DNA from 3 places in the Streptomyces sp. NPDC038280 genome. Region 3 is predicted to be linked to each of the others. Evidence: riboswitches for the same ligand, from Rfam matches in the RefSeq annotation. Region 3 holds a riboswitch; each other region holds the start of a gene.

Region 1 (4,202 bases), on a different contig from region 3:
TGGCCCTGAGCGCCGTCCACCGGGTGCTCGACATCACGGCGGAGGAGGTGCAGGCGGTCGCCAAGGCCCGGCTGCGCCCCGACAACAGGGCGGTGCTGGTCTACGAGCCCGTCCAGGCAGACGCAGAGAACGGCGCCGAGACCGCCGAGCAGAGCGACGAGGAAGAGGGAGCGGACCAGTGAGCGACGCTGCCGTGTCTTTGACCAGCATGGACTTCCACCCGCAGCCCCAGCCGGGCACCGCGACGCCGTGGGCCTTCCCGGCTCCGGACCGCGGCCGTCTCGACAACGGCCTGACGGTGCTGCGCTGCCACCGCCCGGGTCAGCAGGTCGTGGCCGTCGAGATCTTCCTCGACGCCCCGCTGGACGCCGAGCCGGAGGGCCTCGACGGCGTCGCGACGATCATGGCGCGCGCCCTGTCGGAGGGCACCGACAAGCACACCGCGGAGGAGTTCGCGGCCGAGCTGGAGCGCTGCGGCGCCACGCTGGACGCCCACGCCGACCACCCGGGTGTCCGGGTCTCGCTCGAAGTCCCGGTCTCCCGGCTGCCGAAGGCGCTCGGCCTGCTCGCCGAGGCGCTGCGCGCGCCCGCCTTCGTCGACACCGAGATCGAGCGTCTCGTACGCAACCGCCTCGACGAGATCCCGCACGAGACGGCCAACCCGGGCCGCCGCGCGGCCAAGCAGCTCTCCAAGGAGCTGTTCCCGGCCTCCTCGCGCATGTCGCGTCCGCGCCAGGGCACCGAGGAGACCGTCGCCGGCATCGACTCGGCCGCCGTACGGGCCTTCTACGAAGCCCATGTCCGGCCCGCCACGGCCACCGCGGTGATCGTCGGCGATCTGACGGACGTCGACCTGGACGCGGTGCTCGCCGACTCCATCGGCGACTGGACCGGGAACACCGCCGAGCCCCGCCCGGTGCCGCCGATCACCGCCGACGACACCGGCCGCGTGGTGATCGTGGACCGTCCCGGCGCTGTACAGACGCAGCTGCTGATCGGCCGCATCGGAGCCGACCGGCACGACCGTGTGTGGCCGGCCCAAGTGCTCGGCACGTACTGCCTCGGCGGGACCCTGACGTCCCGTCTGGACCGGGTCCTTCGCGAGGAGAAGGGCTACACCTACGGAGTGCGGGCCTTCGGGCAGGTGCTGCGCTCGTCCGCTCCCACGTCCCCGGGAGGGGCCACCGGCGCCGCGATGCTCGCGATCAGCGGCTCGGTCGACACCCCCAACACCGGCCCGGCGCTGGACGATCTGTGGAAGGTCCTGCGCAAGCTCGCCGCCGAGGGCCTCACCGACGCCGAGCGCGATGTCGCGGTGCAGAACCTGGTGGGTGTCGCCCCGCTCAAGTACGAGACGGCGGCGTCCGTCGCCGCCACGCTCGCCGACCAGGTCGAGCAGCACCTGCCCGACGACTTCCAGGCGCAGCTGTACGCGCGCCTCGCGGAGACCGGCACGGTGGAGGCGACGGCGGCCGTCGTCAACGCCTTCCCGGTGGACCGTCTGGTGACGGTCCTCGTGGGTGACGCCGCGGAGATCGAGGAGCCCGTCAGGGCGCTCGGCATCGGTGAAGTGACCGTCGTCACCGGCTGATTGACAGCGTCCCGAGGATCGGGGACCCCGACGTCACGTTACGTCGGGGTCCTCCCTTTTGTCTGGATTGGGAGGGAAGCGGAGTGTATGGCATGTGGCGTGCACTACAAAACAGCGTGTCTGTTTGGTGATTGAAAGACGATCCGCTTAGCGTCATGGGCGCTGTCCGCCAGTTGCACCCGCCGCACCCGCGGCATCGGGCAGCCATCGCCGAGTCCCCGTCAGGCGCGAGCCTGGGGAGCCGGGGACCCAATCAGTCCCTGGGGTGAATCGGACGCCTTCGCGCCTCGCGTGCGGAGGGGCCCGTAGGAGACCTTCCTGCTCCGAACCCGTCAGCTAACCCGGTAGGCGAGAAGGAAGGAAAGGATCAGCCACTACATGGCGTTCACCCGTGCCACCGGGAAGCACCGTGCCCCGAGCCGCCTGACCCGCCGAAGCGCGCACGTCGCCGGAGTCGCGGCGCTCGCCACCACCGGCGTCATCGGATCACTCGCCTCCCCGGCGCTCGCCGCCGACACGGAGCCCCTCCCCGTGGACACCGGCCTCACCCAGGTCGTCGTCGCCGACTCGCTCGCCGACCGCATCAACGCGCAGGCCGCCGCCCAGGAGCGCGAGGCCGTGGAGGCCATAGCCAAGGCGAAGGCGGAGGCCAGGGCCCGTGCCGAGGCCAAGCGCAAGGCCGAGGCCCGCGCCAAGGAGATCCGTGAGGCCAAGGAGCGCGCCGCCCGTGAGGCCGAGCGCAAGCTCCTCAACTCCTACCGTCTCCCGATCGCCGGCTCGTTCGTCACCACCGGCTACAAGACCGGCGGCTCGCTCTGGTCCTCGGGCAGTCACTCCGGCGTCGACTTCCGGGCCGCCTCCGGCACCAAGGTCGTGGCCGTCGGCTCCGGCACCGTCGTGGAGGCCGGCTGGGGCGGCGCGTACGGCAACAACATCGTGATCCGGATGAAGGACGGCACGTACACGCAGTACGGCCACCTCTCGTCGATCGGTGTCTCGGTCGGCCAGTCCGTCACCCCGGGCCAGCAGATCGGCCTCTCCGGCTCGACGGGCAACTCCACCGGCCCGCACCTGCACTTCGAGGCCCGGACGAGCCCGGAGTACGGCTCCGACATCGACCCGATCGCCTACCTGCGCTCCAAGGGCGTCAACGTCTGACCCCGACCGACCGCTTCTCGCGCCCCGCGCGTCCCGAAGGCCCCGGCTCCTCGCGAGCCGGGGCCTTCGGCGTACCGGGAGCCCACCGTGCCGGGTTCTGGCCAAAAGATATCCATGGATTTCCGGCAGCCATCGGAAATCCCGCCCAGCTGCAATACAGTTCACTAACAGTGAGTTCACGAACAGGCATCAGTCGGATGGGTTTAGCGCGGATTAAGGCGGAGGTTGAACATGCGCATTCCCGCGCATTCGGTATGCACGGCGATCCGCGACGACATCGTCGCGGGTGTCTTCGGACGCGGCAGCCGGCTGACCGAGGAACAGCTCGCGCGCCGCTACGGAGTCTCGCGCGTCCCGGTCCGCGAGGCCCTGCGCACCCTGGAGTCCGAGGGCTTCGTCGTCACCCGCCGCCACGCCGGCGCCTGTGTCGCCGAGCCGAGTGACCGGGAGGCCGCCGACCTTCTGGAGATCCGTGCGCTGCTGGAGCCGATGGGGGCCGCACGCGCCGCCGAGCGCCGCACCGAGGCCCACCTCAAGGTGCTGCGCGGCCTGGTCAGGCTGGGTCAGGAGCGGGCCAGGCGCGGCCAGGGCGAGGATCTGCGCTCGCTGGGCGGCTGGTTCCACGAGACGCTGGCCCAGGCGTCCGGCAGCCCCGGGCTCACCGCGCTGCTCACCCAGCTGCGACACAAGATCGCCTGGATGTACGCGGTCGAGCTCCCGGCGGAGCCGGTCGAGGCCTGGGCCGAGCACGGCGCGATCGTCGACGCCGTGGCGCGCGGCGACGCGGAGCGGGCCCGGGCGCTGACCGCGCTGCACGCCGAGCGTTCGGCTCCCATGCACCGGTTGCGCGGCCCTGTGAGAACCTCGCAACACGCAGTAAACACGGCGAGCGCCCGCAATTAACAAACGCGCCGTATACAAAGAACGAGGAAATGGGGGGCGTTAATTCTGCTGCCCGCCGACGGGGAATGGAGGCGGCGAAAAGCAGAAGAGCCGCACTGCCGGGAGAATTCCCGGGCAGTGCGGCTCCGCCGCAATTCGAAATGCCGCCGAGCGCGCCCGCGCCCCGATGGTTCAGACGGTCTCGGGGAGCTCGTCGAGACCCTCGGCGACCAGCTTCGCCAGACGGTCCAGGGCCACCTCGGCGCCCTCGGCGTCCGACGCGAGCAGGATCTCCTCGCCACCCTGGGCACCAAGACCGAGCACCGCCAGCATGGACGCGGCGTTGACCGGGTTGCCGTCGGCCTTGGCGATCGTCACGGGGACGCCGGAGGCCGTGGCGGCACGGACGAAGATGGACGCGGGGCGGGCGTGCAGGCCCTCGGCCCAGCCGACGTTGACGCGACGCTCTGCCATGGTGTTGCCCTTCGAGTCTTAGCCAGTCTCAGCGGTTGTCTAGACCAGTCTCTCATGTGCCGCGGGGTGCTCGTGCCGAGCGCCGGCCGGGGGTGGC
Region 2 (4,202 bases), on a different contig from region 3:
CTTCGAGGGCGCCCCGCGGAGGCAGCGGCGGCCACGGCTGGTCGGGGTCGGCGGGCACCTCAAGGCCCAGGACCTGGCCGGCGCGCAGGGCGACCCGGGTGTGGCCCTCGGCCGACAGGTGCAGCCGGTCGCTGTCCCAAGCCCGCCTGTCCTGAATGGACTTGAGGGACCACAGGTCGAGGACGGGGCATCCGTACCGGTCGGCGACGGCCCGCACATGCCCGTTGTACGTGGCGATCTTGCCGCGGAGATGACGCAGCAGGGTCACACCGCGCGTGTCGAAACCGGTCGTGACCATCACGGTGCCCACGGCCGAGGTGAGGTCCGCGACGGCGCGCTCGAAGCGTTCGGCGACCTCGTCGGGGTCGGTGCCGGGCCGGATGATGTCGTTGCCGCCCGCGCAGAAGGTCACCAGTTCCGGGGCGAGTTCCTTCGCCCGGGGGACCTGCTCCTCGACGATCTGGTCGAGGAGACGTCCGCGGACGGCGAGGTTGGCGTAGCGGAAGCCGTCGTGGTCCTCCTCCGGAAGCCGGTCGGCGAGGAGGACCGCGAGGCGGTCCGCCCAACCCACATACGTTTCCCCGGGCCCCGGGTCCCCCACCCCTTCGGTAAAGCTGTCGCCGATCGCCGCGTACGAACCGAATACGCCTGTGCCACTGTCTATTGCTCTCGAACGGTCTGCCACGGGACCACATCTTTCCCTTACGGATGTGACCTACGCGACCGTAAGGAGCGGTTGACGGGGCGTGACATATGCCACCGGTCAAGATTCACCCAAGCCGGAATAGACCGAGGCCCGGCACAGAAGTGCCGGGCCTCGGTACGGGATTCGCGCGTGTACCGGGTCAGATGGAGACGCCGTGCTGACGCAGGTACGCGAGCGGGTCGATGTCCGAGCCGTAGCTCGGGCCCGTACGGATCTCGAAGTGCAGGTGCGGACCGGAGGAGTTGCCGGTGGAGCCGGAGAGGCCGATCTGCTGTCCGCCGGTGACGCTCTCACCGGAGGAGACCGAGAGGGACGAGAGGTGGCCGTACTGCGAGTAGCTGCCGTCGGTGTGCTGGATGATGACCTCGTTGCCGTACGCGCCGCCCCATCCGGCGGAGACGACGGTGCCCGGGCCGACGGCCTTGACGGTCGTGCCGGTGGAGGCCGCGAAGTCGACACCGGTGTGGTAGCCGGAGGACCACATGGAGCCGGAGGCGTGGTACGGGGTGGTGACGCTCGGGCCGCTGACCGGGGCGGTGAAGCCGGAGGCCGACGTGGAGTCCGGGGTGGACGCCGAGGTCGAGGTCGAAGGGGCGGACGCGCGGTCACTGCTGCGGGAGCTGCGCGCCGAGTCGTCGGCCTTGGGGGCCGCCTTCGGAGCCGCCTTCGGCGCGGCCTTGGGAGCCGCCTTGTGCGCGGGCTTGGCCTTGGCGGTGGACTTCGCGCCCAGGGTGAGCTTCATGCCGGGGATGATCAGCGCGGGGTTCTCGCCGACGACCTGGCGGTTGTCGTGGTAGAGCTTCTTCCAGCCACCGGCGAGGTGGTGGTCCGCGGCGATCGTCGAGAGGCAGTCACCGGCGACGACGGAGTACGTCTTCGGCGCGGCCTTGGCGGACTGCTGTGCCACGGACTTGGCGGCGGCGACGGTGGTTCCCTGCGTCACGGCCGGGGCGCTCGCCTCGGCGGCGTGCGCTCCGGTCGCGCCGAGAAGCGGAAGGGCGACGACGGCGCCACCCGTTCCGGCGGCGACGAATCCACGCGTGATCGGGTTGGCCTTGGGACGGCGGTGCTTACCCTTCGCGGGCATGGCGAATTCCTCTCCGGCGCCTGCGAGGTGAGCTGTCGGGTTCGGGCTGGAGATGCCCGGTCGCGCTGTGGCGCGCCTTAACCCCGAGCCGCCTCCGGAAATCCGGAATCGGCGTTCTTACCTGGGTCCCCCGCTCCTGCCACACGTGGGTGGGTGTGAATTCCGGACGGTGGCAGGATTCGGCGGTCCATCCGGATTGACGGTGACCGTAGACGAGCCGGTCGGCGCTAACAAGCCATCGCATTCCATCGCGAATGGGCGCTGTGATATCGGCGCGAAATTCCGGTCACCCTCCGTCGACTCCGGATCATCAATCTCCGTCGTGAGCAAGGAATTCGACTTCCGTGTTCCGCCACGGACGGTCACGTTTATGACGCTGCTCACGTGCCCGTACCCATCTCCCGCATTACCGGGGCACGCCATGCCGAACAACTCAATACGGACAGAAGGCTCATTCCATACGCATTGCACTCAACAGCAAATGTTCTGCCGATTGCCGCCAGTTCCTCAGGAACCGGCGTGTCGGGAGGCTCCCGCCGAGATGATTGCCTCAGGAACCGATGTCGTATCGTCGAGGCCGCGCCACGTCGGCGATCAGCGCCGACGGCAGAACACCTCAGGAGCTCTCGTGACGCAGCAGCTGCCGCAGGTCCCGTCGACCGAACCCGAGCTGACCGGAGTCCGGAATTTCCGGGACGTGGGCGGGCTGCCGACCGTGGACGGGCGGACAGTGCGCTATGGGCGGCTCTTCCGCAGCGGGCACCTGGCCCACGCCACCGATGACGACGCGACCTTCCTCGCCGGCCTCGGGCTGCACACGATCTTCGACTTCCGCAACGCCGCCGACCAGAAGGTGGAGGGCCCGGACGTCGCCCTGCCCGGCGTGCGGAACGTGAACATCCCGCTCAACGACCCCGCGGACGGCAAGGAGTTCTGGAAGATGGTCAGCGGTGGCGACCTCGCCCAGCTGCGCTCCCTCCTCGGCGACGGCAAGGCCGCCGCCCGCATGACGCACACGTACCGCGAGATCATCACGGACCGCACCGCCGAGCACAGCCGGGTCCTGCACGCCATGGCCGAGGACAGCGTCCCCGCCCTGATGCACTGCGCGGCCGGCAAGGACCGCGCGGGGCTCTCCATCGCCGTGTCCCTGCTCGCGGTCGGCGTCGAGCGCGAGGCGATCGAGACGGACTACCTCAAGTCGAACGACCCCCACCGCCGCTACAAGGTCCGCCGCAGCAGCACCTCGGCCGAGGCCATGTCCCCGGAGGTCATGGAACTGCTCGGCCCCCTCTTCGACGCACGCGCGGAGTACCTCTCCGCCGCCTTCGACACCATCGAGGCGAACTGGGGCAGCGTCGAGCGGTACCTCTCCGAGGGCCTGAAGCTCACCCCGGAGACCCGCGAGCGGCTGCGCTTCGCCCTCCTCCAGGACTAGCGGTAATCAGGATCGGCGGAAGCGCGGGACCGGCGGGATCCGGCCCTACTGGTTCTGACCGCCGAGCAGGAACAGCAGATAGAGGAACGCCGCGAAGAGGTGTCCGGCGACGAGGTAGGCGAAGAGGCGGATGACCAGCCCCCGGGGGAACTTCTTCTCCTCGGTGGACGGGACAGATGCTGATTTGTCGGACATTCGACGTCTCATTTCATGAGGTCGGCGGCGAGCGTGCGGGTCAGCGGCGCGGCGCTCCGCCACCGAGGCACAGCTCGGTGGCGGGACTCTGCAGCAGGGTGTGGACGAAGAGCAGCGCGGCGCCGCCGCGCGTGGCGGCGCCGATCCGGTGCGGGGTGAGCGAGTCGAAGTGCGCGCTGTCCCCGGGGTCGAGGACGTGGACGGCGTCGCCCAGGGCGAGGCGCACCCTGCCTTCCAGGACGTGGAGCCACTCCTCCCCCGGGTGGACGCGGACGAGGTCGTCCCGGGTGGTGTACGGGACCTGGACGCGCAGCGCCTGCATGGCCCGTCCGGGCCCGCCCGCCTGGTGATAGATCCACCCGTCCGCCTCGGCGGGCTCGGCGCTCCCCGCGCGGACGATGGGATCGCGCTCGGGCGGCACCTCCCCGAGCAGTTCGGAGACGGTCGTGCCGTAGATGCGGGCAAGGGCGAGCAGCATGGGCAGCGAGGGCTGCCGGCGGCCCGTCTCCAGCCGGGAGAGGTGGGCCGGGGAGAGTCCGGCGCGGCGGGCGGCCGTCTCCAGAGTGAGCCCCTGGCGTCGGCGCAGCCCCCTCAGCCGGGGCGCGACGTCGGGGAGGGCCTCCGAGATCAGTTGGTCGTCGGACGCGCCGTCCGACGCGGCGGCGGCCGACCCTCGGTCCGGGACTTCCGCGGACGTCGCAGCCCTGTCCGCCCTTCCGGCAGAATTGCTCATGGGTCCATTGCGCCAGGGTTTTTCCTCAGGGGCAATTTTCTTG
Region 3 (4,202 bases):
GCGCGCGGCATGGCCAGGGACTTCGCGGCGCGTACGTACGGACCGGCGGCGGCCCGGGCGGTCGCCGAATACGAAGCCTTCGCGACGAGCCTGGCGTTTCTGCGGCACCGGGCCCACCGGGGCGCGGCCGGCCCGGACTTCATGGCGCGCGAGCAGGAGCTGCTGCACCACCTGTGGCAGCGCAAGGGGATAGCGGCGCCGTCGCTGACGTACGCGGCGCGGGCCACGGGCCGGGTGTGGACGCCGCCGCCGTACCGGGACTACGGCTCCTACAACCCGTACCGCTCCTGACCCTGCGGAGAAACCGGCAGCCATGGCGTCGGGGGGGTGTCGCCAGGCTGCCGGCGTGCGAGGACGCGCCGGTGCGAGCACCGGCGGCCGTCAGGGACTCACGGACGTGGGACCGCGCCGGCCGGGCGGTGCGCTCGGCCGTGCGGTTCGGGGTGAGGCGTGTCAGAGCGTGCGGAGGGGCTGCGGGCGCGGCCGCCGTCAGACGCTGAGGCCCTTGCCCCGGAGCCAGGCGGCGGGGTCGACGCCGTCGCCGCCCGGGGTGTGCACCTCCAGGTGCAGGTGCGGGCCCGTGACATTGCCCGTCGCGCCGACCCGCCCGATGGTCTCGCCGGTCCCGACCGTCTGCCCGGCCCCGACCGTCATCGACGACAGGTGGCAGAACCACACCTCCGTACCGTCCTCCAGCTCCAGGACGATCCGATAGCCGTACGAGCCGGACCAGCCGGCCGACTTGACGGTGCCGCCGTGCACGGCCTTGACCGGGGTGCCCGTCGGGGCCGCGAAGTCGAGACCCGTGTGATAGCCCGAGGACCACATCGATCCGGACTGGCCGAAGGTGGAGGTGATCGTGTACGAGGAGGTCGGAAGCGAGTAACTCGCGGCCAGTTCGGCCAGCCGCTCCGCCTCGGCCTTGGCCGCGGCTTCCGCGTCCGCCTTCTTCTTCGCCTCGGCCGCGGCCTTCTGCGCGGCCGTCTGCTGCGCCTTCGCCTCGGCGGCGGCCTGCTCGGCGGCGGACTTCTCCGAGGCCGCCTTCGCCTCCGCGTCGGCGGACGCCTTCTGCTGCTCGGCCTGCTGAAGGATCCGGGCGCGCAGTGCCTCGCCCGCGTCGGCGCCGGTGCGCTGCCCGGGGCCGGCGTCAGTGGTCAGGGAGGCGGTGGTGAGGGGCGCGGCGTTCTGCCCGTCGGTGTTCTCGCCGTCCTCCGCGTCCCCCATCAGGGAACCGATGCCCGGCAGGGAGGAGGCGTCCGGCACATGATCCGTGATCGCGTCCGGGAGGTCGGGCAGCGATATGGAGACCGGCGGCTTGTCCTGCGCGGTGGCCATGCCGGCCCCGCCGACGGCCGCGATGACACCGACGCCGAGGACGGTGGAGCTGCGGGCGAAGTTGGAGCGCTGCTTGGCAACGCGGTGCCGGCCACGCACGGGGCGGACGGAGTCCTCGGTGGGATTCCATTCCTCCCACACCGTGTCGGTGCCCGCGCCCGCGGCACCCGAGGCACCGAACGAGTCGAAGGGGGCTTCGGGGGCAGGGGTGTTGGACGCCACGGAGGCGTACTCCTTTCCTTCCTTATCGCCTACCGGGTTAGCTGACGGGTTCGGAGCAGGAAGGTCTCCTACGGGCCCAATTCGACCCGATTCACCCCAAGGTGGTGGTTCCCCGGTTCCCTTGCGGAATTCGGCGCGTGCGCACGGTGCCGCCTCTTGCGACGGTTGTGACGACCGCACTGCGTTATCGAACGTTAATAGACGCGGGGACCGGATTCCAAGCTGTTCCCCTTGATCATTCCCCGCCCCCACCAGGACTTATGAGTGGCAACCAGGCGCAATCGGGCGAGTTGAGGACCCGCCCTCCGGCCGCCGGAAACCCACCCGATCTGATCGTTCGTCAACTGTTATGCGCAGGGGTGTCCTTCGACTACGCACCGTGTGCGCCGTCGGTTACGGCACGACGGGCATCGTCCTGCGCCGCGCGGGCTGGCCCTCCCCCGGCCTGCTCACCGCGAGCAGCGCCATGTCGTCGTTCGAGCCGCCGCCCGTGTACCGCCGTACGTCGTCCACCAAAGCGTCGAGCAGTTCCCCGGGCCCGGGGAAGATCCGCCCCGCCAGCCGCGCGGCGGGGTCGTAGAAGACGCCGTTCGCGTCGCGCGCCTCGGACAGTCCGTCCGTGTAGAGCAGCAGGGTCGCGCCCGGCGGGTACGGCGCCTCGTCGGCCCGGTCCGGCCACGCCGCCAGGTCGCCCATGCCCAGCGGCAGCGCCGGCTCGGACGGCTCCACCCGGCCGAGGCCCCCGTCGGCGTACAGCAGCAGCGGCTCCGGATGGCCGCGGTTCACGACGCGCAGCACGCCGGCCCCCCGTGGGATCTCGGCGAGCACGGCCGTCGTGAACCCCTCGAAGGCGTCCAGGTCGTCCCGGCGGGCGCCCTCCCGGGTGAGCGCCCGTTCCAGCCGTTGCGCCACCCCCTCCAGGGTTCTCTCCTGCTCGGCGGCCTCCCGGAACGCCCCGATGACGATGGCCACCGCCTCCACGGCGTCGAGCCCCTTGCCGCGTACGTCCCCGACGACGAGCCGGACCCCGTACGGCGTGTCCTGCACCGCGAAGAGGTCCCCGCCGATGAACGCGTCCGCCTGCGCCGCCTCGTACCGCGCGGCGATCTGCAGTCCGCTGATCCGCTCGGCGGGAACGGGCAGTACCGCCCGTTGAGCGGTCTCGGCGATCACCCGCGCGGACGCCAGCCGTTCACCGCTGCGCCGGACGACCCGGTTGACGAGCAGGGCCAGCGCGGAGACCGTGAACACGGTGAGGATCTCGGTCAGTGCCGGGACCCTGCCGATCGTGCCGTTGTAGATGTGCAGTCCGAGAACGGCGGCCAGGGCGGCGAGGCCGGTGACCAGGGTCGTCCGCAGGGAGAAGAACGGCGCCGCGATCAGCGGGGCGGCCGAGAAGAGCGGAGCGGCGGTGAAGGTGGGCGGGGTCGCCAGGTCGTAGACGACCCCGCCGACGATCAGAAGCGCGGGCAGCGCCCGGATGAACCGGCGCGCCCGCTCGCTCCGGGTCGGGCCTCCCCGTCCTCCGTCGGTGCCGCCGCCCCGCGATGGTCGCCCCACCTGTGCTCTCCCTGCCCGGTCCGCCTTGGAGTCGCCCCGCGGAAGGCGAGGGACGGCTGCGGACGGTACCGCGCCCCACCCAGGCTGGCCGTAGCCGCGCCGCGCGGCGACTCGCCATCGGCCAACCGGGGAAGGGTCCACCCACCCGGACCACCCACCCGGACCACCGGGCCCCCCACCGCCAACCCACCCGGACCACCCGACCAGCGCTCCGGGCCCCCGACCACCCGACCGGCACTCCGAGGCCCGCGGCCCGGCGTTCGCGCGGACTCAGGCCCCCTCCCGCACCCCCTCGCCCGACTCCTCCTCCGCCTCTTCGCGCGGCTTTCCGGGCGCGAGCCGCCCGCCCCGCGCGAGCGCCGCCACCGCTCCCGCGCAGCCGAGCCCCACCGCGCACAGCACCAGCCACGGCAGGGCCGGCCACCCGCCCACGCCGAGCAGCGCGCCCGTGCCGAGGTTCCCGAGGGTGATGCCGATCCCGCAGACGGTGTTGTAGAGGCCGTAGTGCGTGGCCGGCCACCGGCCGCCGGACAGCGCGACGACGGTGTCCATCTCAAACGGGTAGAGGACGGCGTTCCCGACCGCGAGAACCGCAGCACACAGCAACAGTCCGGTGATCCCGCCGACCGCGACCGGCAGCAGGAAGGCGGCGCCCAGCAGCGCGAGCCCGGCCACCAGACACCGCTGCCGGGACCACCGCCGCTTGCACCAGTCCGTGATCCGCAGCTGGCCGCCCAGGGTGACCAGCGCGGAGACGACGAAGATCGCGGTGGTCGCGGCGGTCGACCCGGCCGCCAGGGGCAGGGCGAGATAGACCTGGAAGGACAGGACGTACGACCCGGTCATGGCCAGCGCGAAGAGCAGGAACGGCCGATTGGCCAGGACCGTCCGGAACTGCCCCCGCTCCTCGTCCCGCTCCTCCGGCCCCGTCCCGGCCGTCCGTACCGGCAGATGCCGCAGCTGTACGAGCGTCAGCGCGGCGAAGAGCAGCGCGGCCACCGCGCACGTCAGCCGGAAGGACACCCCTGTCAGCGCCACCCCGATCAGCGGCCCGAGCAGAATCCCCGCCTGGTAGTACGTGTTGA

The links. A riboswitch is a leader RNA that binds a small molecule or an ion and turns the genes downstream of it on or off. The one in region 3 is predicted to bind cyclic di-AMP.
Region 1: linked by a shared signal. The riboswitch ahead of ACZ7J0_RS04540 (M23 family metallopeptidase) and the one ahead of ACZ7J0_RS14735 (M23 family metallopeptidase) in region 3 are both predicted to bind cyclic di-AMP.
Region 2: linked by a shared signal. The riboswitch ahead of ACZ7J0_RS01455 (M23 family metallopeptidase) and the one ahead of ACZ7J0_RS14735 (M23 family metallopeptidase) in region 3 are both predicted to bind cyclic di-AMP.

Annotation. Positions count from the first base shown of each region.
Region 1 is NZ_JBVJYZ010000001.1:1,015,898-1,020,099, reverse strand. It holds gene ACZ7J0_RS04550 (M16 family metallopeptidase) at 1-182, shown strand, start outside; gene ACZ7J0_RS04545 (M16 family metallopeptidase) at 209-1,591, shown strand; cyclic di-AMP (ydaO/yuaA leader) riboswitch at 1,790-1,956, shown strand; gene ACZ7J0_RS04540 (M23 family metallopeptidase) at 1,970-2,749, shown strand; gene ACZ7J0_RS04535 (GntR family transcriptional regulator) at 2,981-3,652, shown strand; gene ACZ7J0_RS04530 (HPr family phosphocarrier protein) at 3,824-4,105, opposite strand.
Region 2 is NZ_JBVJYZ010000001.1:325,897-330,098, forward strand. It holds gene ACZ7J0_RS01450 (SGNH/GDSL hydrolase family protein) at 1-685, opposite strand, end outside; gene ACZ7J0_RS01455 (M23 family metallopeptidase) at 846-1,793, opposite strand; cyclic di-AMP (ydaO/yuaA leader) riboswitch at 1,796-1,955, opposite strand; gene ACZ7J0_RS01460 (tyrosine-protein phosphatase) at 2,422-3,231, shown strand; gene ACZ7J0_RS01465 (DUF6126 family protein) at 3,277-3,426, opposite strand; gene ACZ7J0_RS01470 (helix-turn-helix domain-containing protein) at 3,467-4,159, opposite strand.
Region 3 is NZ_JBVJYZ010000005.1:330,613-334,814, reverse strand. It holds gene ACZ7J0_RS14740 (PrsW family intramembrane metalloprotease) at 1-291, shown strand, start outside; gene ACZ7J0_RS14735 (M23 family metallopeptidase) at 490-1,557, opposite strand; cyclic di-AMP (ydaO/yuaA leader) riboswitch at 1,569-1,703, opposite strand; gene ACZ7J0_RS14730 (PP2C family protein-serine/threonine phosphatase) at 1,951-3,117, opposite strand; gene ACZ7J0_RS14725 (MFS transporter) at 3,388-4,202, opposite strand, start outside.